One region of the Mesorhizobium sp. M6A.T.Cr.TU.016.01.1.1 genome, then DNA from elsewhere that is predicted to be linked to it. Evidence: riboswitches for the same ligand, from Rfam matches in the RefSeq annotation. Region 1 holds a riboswitch; the other holds the start of a gene.
The links. A riboswitch is a leader RNA that binds a small molecule or an ion and turns the genes downstream of it on or off. The one in region 1 is predicted to bind S-adenosylmethionine.

Region 1 (3,280 bases):
AGATTCTTGTGCGTCGTCGTCGCCGGGTGAGTGATCAGGCTCTTGGCGTCGCCGAGATTGTTGGAGATCAGCACGATATCGAGCGCGTTCTGGAAGGCGAAGGCCGCCTGCTTGCCGCCCTTGACGTCGAGGCAGATCAGCGTCGAGCCGCCCGACATCTGCTTTTTGACGATCGCCGCCTGCGGGTGGTCGGCGCGGCCCGGATAGATGACACGGGCAATCTCTGATCGCTCGGCAAGGAAATCTGCGATCCGGCCGGCACTTTCCGTCTGCTGGCGCACGCGCAGCGGCAGCGTCTCCAGGCCCTTCAGCAGCGTCCAGGCGTTGAAGGGCGACAGGCTCGGACCGGTGTGGCGGAAATAGTCGTGCAGGTTCTCATCGATCCACTTCTTGTCCGACAGGATGACGCCGCCGAGGCAGCGGCCCTGGCCGTCGATGTGCTTGGTCGCCGAATAGACGACGATATGGGCGCCGAGCTGCAAGGGCTTCTGCTGCAACGGCGTGGCAAAGACATTGTCGACGATCAGCCGCGCGCCGATCGAATTGGCAAGCGAGGCAACGGCTGCGATGTCGACGACTTCCAGCGTCGGATTGGTTGGGCTTTCAAGAAAGAACAGCTTGGTGTTCGGCCTGACCGCCTTTTCCCAATTGGCGATTTCGGTGCCGTCGACCAGCGTCGCCTCGATGCCGTATTTCGGCGCCAGCGTCTCGACCACCCAGCGGCAGGAGCCAAACAGCGCGCGCGCCGCCACGATATGATCGCCGGCCTTGGCGCTGCACAAAAGTGCTGCGGTGACCGCCGCCATGCCGGATGCTGTGGCGCGTGCATCTTCGGCACCTTCCAGTGCGCACATGCGCTTCTCGAACATGTCGACCGTCGGGTTGGCATAGCGCGAATAGATGAAGCCCGGTTCCTCGCCCTTGAAGCGCGCTTCCGCCGCCTGCGCGGTGTCGTAGACATAGCCCTGGGTGAGGTACATCGCCTCGGAGGTCTCGCCGAAGCCGGAACGCAAGGTCCCGCTATGCACGAGTGCTGTCTGAGGTTTCCAGTTGCGCTTCTTGCTTGTCATCACTTTTGTTCCAGACACAAAAAAACCGGTCGCGAAAGTCGCAACCGGTCCATACGGCCTTGCGGCCCGACGGTCCTTTAGCGACTTGTTTAACGTGGCTGCAAGCCGACCGGCCAAATCACCACGGGATAACGACCCTTTAGACCCGCGCCGCGCTTGCGTCAATTGCCGGCATGATTAAGAGGTTTGTACCAGCAGGTTCCGCGGCAAGGACCTGCGGCAAACGATACGTTGCCCGGCCTTCGAGCGGAGCCAGACTTTGCGGCAGACAGGCATTCTTCCCGATCAGGATATTTCCGCGCTGTTCCAGTCGGGCGCGCTGACGTCGCTACGCGCGCTCGATGCCGACCAGGTCCAGCCGGCCAGTCTCGACCTCAGGCTTGGCGACAAGGCCTGGCGGGTGCGCGCCTCCTTCCTGCCCGGCCCGAACCATAGGGTCGACGAAAAACTCGACCGCCTGAAGCTGCACGAAATCAATCTCGCCGACGGCGCGGTGCTGGAGACGGGCTGCGTCTATATCGTGCCGCTGCTGGAGAGCCTGGCGCTTCCGGCAAACATTTCGGCCTCGGCCAACCCGAAGAGCTCGACCGGACGGCTCGACATCTTCACCCGCGTGATGACCGATCGCGGCCACGAGTTCGACAAGATCGCTGCCGGTTACAACGGCCCGCTCTATCTGGAAGTCAGCCCGCGCACCTTTCCGATCGTCGTCCGCACCGGCTCGCGGCTGTCGCAGATCAGGTTCCGCACCGGCAATGCGCTTTTGTCTGAAAGCGAGCTCAACGACTTGCACCGCGCCGAGACGCTCGTCGCCACCGAGCCACCGAACATTTCCGGCGGCGGCATCGCGCTGTCGATCGATCTCGATGGCGATAAGGATGGCCTGGTCGGTTACCGCGGCAAGCACCACACCGGCCTGGTCGATGTCGACAAGCGCGCCGCACAGGATGTTGTCGACTTCTGGGAGCCGCTCTACAAGAGCGGTGCCGGCGAATTGGTGCTCGATCCGGACGAATTCTATATCCTCGTCAGCCAGGAGGCGGTGCATGTGCCGCCGCTCTACGCCGCCGAGATGACGCCCTTCGATCCGCTGGTCGGCGAATTCCGTGTCCACTATGCCGGTTTCTTCGATCCGGGCTTTGGCCATTCGGCGGCCGGCGGCACCGGCAGCAGGGCGGTGCTCGAAGTGCGCAGCCACGAAGTGCCGTTCATCCTCGACCACGGTCAGATCGTCGGACGGCTGGTCTACGAGCACATGCTGAAGCGGCCGCAGGCGCTCTACGGCACAGATCTCGGCTCGAACTATCAGGCACAAGGCCTGAAACTGTCCAAGCATTTCCGCGCCGCGCGCTGATCGCCCATCACGATCAGACCGCGCTTGCCTGAACCCTGCGCGTCGTGCTTGGCTGTGCCCAGCCGTCAGGGTGGCTCTGAACCAAGGGAACAAAAAAATGCAGATTTCAAGATGGATCGCATCGGCAGCAACAGCCGCCATGCTGGTGATATCAGCCGGGTCCTTTTCGGCGCAAGCACAGGAAAAATTGAAGATCGCCACCGAAGGCGCCTATCCGCCGTTCAACACCATCACCGCGGATGGCAAGCTCGTCGGCTTCGATATCGACATCGCCGAGGCGCTTTGCGCTCAGATGAAGGTCGAATGCGAACTTGTCACGCAGGACTGGGACGGCATGATTCCGGCGCTCCAGGCCAGAAAGTTCGACGCCATCGTCGCGTCCATGAGCATCACCGAAGAGCGCAAGAAGCAGGTCTCCTTCACCAACAAATACTATACGACGCCGCTTTCGCTGGTGGCCTTGAAAGACAGCGATATTGCCTCGACCGAACCCGCCGCACTCGCCGGCAAGACGGTCGGCGCCCAGGCTTCGACCACCCAGGCCGACTATGCCCAGGATGTCTATGGCAAGGCCGGTGCCGAGGCGAAGCTCTATCCGACCCAGGAGGAGGCGGTTACCGACCTGATGAACGGCCGCCTCGATGCCGTCCTTTCAGACAAGTTCGTGCTGATGGACTGGATGAAGAAGTCGAGCGACGGCTGCTGCAAGATGGTCGGCGACGTCAAGGGCACTGAGACGGAAGCGGGCATCGCCGTGCGCCAGGAAGACAATGCGCTGCGCGAAAAGCTCAACGCCGCGATCGATGCAATCGTCGCCGACGGCACCTACAAGAAGATCCAGGCCAAATATTTCGAC
Region 2 (3,280 bases), 1.6 Mb from region 1:
GCGGCGACAACGCCGCGATTGGCCTCTTCGGTGCCGATGCTCATGCGCAGTGCATTCGGGAAGCCGTAGCCGGAGACGCGCCGCAAAATGTAGCCGCGCGCGGAGAGGTAATCGTCCGCAGCTGCCGCCGAATGTTTTTTGTCCTCGGGAAAATGGATGAGGACGAAATTGCCGACGCTCGGCGTCACCCGTAGCCCGAGCTTGGTCAATTCCTCGCTCACCCATGACAGCCAGGTCTCGTTATGCGCCACGCTGCGCTCGACATGGGCACGATCGCGGATCGCTGCAATGCCGGCCTCGATCGCCGTCGCGTTGACGTTGAAGGGACCCCGCACGCGGTTGATCGCGTCGATGATATGCATCGGCGCGTACATCCAGCCAATCCGCGCGCCGCCGAGGCCGAGCTTTGAGAAGGTGCGGGTCATGACCACGTTTTCCGCGCCAGCCACCAGTTCGACGCCGGCTTCATAGTCGTTGCGGCGGACATATTCGGCATAGGCGCCATCCAGCACCAGAAGCACGTTTCGAGGCAGGCCGGCATGCAGGCGGCGCACCTCCTGGAACGGCAAATAGGTGCCGGTCGGGTTGTTGGGATTGGCGAGGAAGATGATCCTGGTGCGCGGCGTCACCGCAGCGAGGATCGCATCGACGTCGGCGCGCTCATTGGTTTCCTGGACCGACACCGGGACAGCACCTGCCGACTGGATGTAGATCTTGTAGACCATGAAGGCGTGTTCGGTGATGACAGCTTCATCGCCGGGCGCGAGGTAGGTCTGCGCAAGCAGGCCCAGAATCTCATCGGAACCGTTGGAACAGACGATGTTCGCAGGGTTGAGGCCATGCACCTCGGCGATCGCCTCCCGCAGGCGCCTGGCGGTGCCATCGGGATATATGTCGAGTTTGGCCGCGACGTCACGCGCGGCTTCTATCGCCTTCGGCGAGGGGCCGAGCGGGTTCTCGTTCGACGACAATTTATGGACCTTGGCAACGCCGGCCGGCGCCGTGCTTTTGCCCGGCACATAGGCTTCGATGTCAATGATCCCCGCGCGGGGCGTTGGACGTGCCTGATCCGATGCCTGGTTCATATTGCAAAAATCCGTCGAGAACGCTTCCGCCTGGGGAAGCCGCAGCGGAAATACAAGCCGTGGCCTGGAATGTCGAGAGGCGGCTATCATGGGTGAACGACTGGCATGGGTGAGCGACTGGCCGTTGACGCCGGGCCGCGCCGGTCCTAGAAGAAAGGCGAAATCCCGTGGTGATTTGGCCGGTCGGCTTGCAGCCACGTTAAACAACTCGCTAAAGGGCCGTTTGCATCCTGTAACCGGCTTTGCGAAGGCGATGCCGGTTTTTTGTTGTCCGTAGCCGGCCGGACAATCGCATCGACCCGAAAATCGGTATCGATTTTCGGAAAAGCGCGATGGGTTGATGTAAGAGGATGCGATGGTCGCGCTACGCACTAAAAGAACCAACAACGAGGCCGACGAGCCGTCGAGCCCCGTGTTGCGTTTCGGTGCCGACAAGCCGCTCAAGCTCGACGCCGGCACGCTGCTGTCACCGTTCCAGATTGCCTACAAGACCTACGGCACGCTCAACGACGCCCGCTCCAACGCCATCCTCGTCTGCCATGCGCTGACCGGCGACCAGCATGTCGCCAGCACCAATCCGGTGACCGGCAAGCCGGGCTGGTGGGAGGTGCTGATCGGCCCCGGCAAGATCATCGACACCAGCCGCTTCTTCGTCATCTGCTCAAACGTCATCGGCGGCTGCCTCGGCTCCACCGGCCCCGCCTCGACCAATCCCGCCACCGGCAAACCCTACGGGCTCGACCTGCCGATCATCACCATCCGCGACATGGTGCGGGCGCAGTTGATGCTGGTCGACCATTTCGGCATCGAAAAACTGTTCTCGGTGCTTGGCGGCTCGATGGGCGGCATGCAGGTGCTGCAATGGGCGTCGAGCTACCCGGAGCGCGTTTTCTCGGCACTGCCGATCGCCACCGGCGCGCGCCATTCCTCGCAGAACATCGCTTTCCATGAGGTCGGCCGGCAAGCGGTGATGGCCGATCCGGACTGGCATGGCGGCAAATATTTCGAGCAGGGCAAGCGCCCGGAAAAGGGGCTGGCTGTGGCGCGCATGGCCGCTCACATCACCTATCTGTCGGAAGCGGCCCTGCACCGGAAGTTTGGCCGCAACCTGCAGGATCGTGAAGCGCTCACCTTCGGTTTCGACGCCGACTTCCAGATCGAGAGCTATCTGCGCCATCAAGGCATGACCTTCGTCGACCGCTTCGACGCCAACTCCTATCTCTACATGACCCGGGCGATGGACTATTTCGACCTCGCCGCCGACCATGGCGGACGGCTGGCCGACGCCTTTGCCGGCACCAAGACCCGTTTCTGCCTGGTCTCCTTCACCAGCGACTGGCTGTTCCCGACCGAGGAGAGCCGCTCGGTGGTTCACGCGCTGAACGCGGCCGGCGCCTCGGTGTCCTTTGTCGAGATCGAGACCGATCGCGGCCATGACGCCTTCCTGCTCGACGAGCCGGAGCTGTTTGCCGCAATCAACGGCTTCATCGCCTCGGCGGCCCGCGCCAGGGGGCTCGGCGCATGACCTCTGACGTTTGCAGGCCTTCCGGACCGGGATCATGCGCCAGGCATTCGCGCATGACGCCGAAAAGTTGCAGACTTTTCGGATCAGGATCATGCGCCAGGCAAAAGGCACGATCATGAGTGTCAACCACGCCCAGCGCGTCGACCTCGAAGTCGTCGCCGATCTCATCCCGGCGCAGGCGCGGGTGCTCGACGTCGGCTCCGGCGATGGTCTGCTGCTCGAATTGCTGCAGGCGACGAAGCAGGTCGACGGCCGCGGGATGGAACTGTCGCAACGTGGTGTCAACGAATGCGTGGCGCGCGGCCTATCCGTCATCCAGGGCGACGCCGACAAGGACCTCAAATTCTATCCCGACAAGGGTTTTGACTTCGTCGTCCTGTCGCAGACCTTGCAGGCGACCCGCAACCCGAAGCTGGTGCTCGACGAGTTGCTCAGGATCGGCAAGCACGCCATCGTCTCCTTCCCCAATTTCGGCCACTGGCGGGTGCGCCTTTCGCTGTTCCTCGACGGGCGGATGCCGGTGACCAAGGACCTGCCATACTCCTGGTACGACACGCCCAACATCCATTTCTGCACCATCCGCGACTTCGTCAATCTCTGCGATGAGCTCGGCGCAACGGTGGAAAAGGCAACCGCGCTCGACGCCAATGGCCAGAAAATCGGTCTGTCG

Region 2: another riboswitch for S-adenosylmethionine. It lies ahead of EJ075_RS13945 (homoserine O-acetyltransferase); the one in region 1 lies ahead of EJ075_RS05845 (O-succinylhomoserine sulfhydrylase).

What each region holds. Positions count from the first base shown of each region.
Region 1 is NZ_CP034452.1:1,263,510-1,266,789, reverse strand. It holds gene EJ075_RS05845 (O-succinylhomoserine sulfhydrylase) at 1-1,070, opposite strand, end outside; SAM riboswitch at 1,128-1,205, opposite strand; gene EJ075_RS05840 (2'-deoxycytidine 5'-triphosphate deaminase) at 1,330-2,424, shown strand; gene EJ075_RS05835 (ABC transporter substrate-binding protein) at 2,522-3,280, shown strand, end outside.
Region 2 is NZ_CP034452.1:2,891,977-2,895,256, reverse strand. It holds gene hisC (histidinol-phosphate transaminase) at 1-1,085, opposite strand, end outside; SAM riboswitch at 1,243-1,320, shown strand; gene EJ075_RS13945 (homoserine O-acetyltransferase) at 1,441-2,610, shown strand; gene metW (methionine biosynthesis protein MetW) at 2,726-3,280, shown strand, end outside.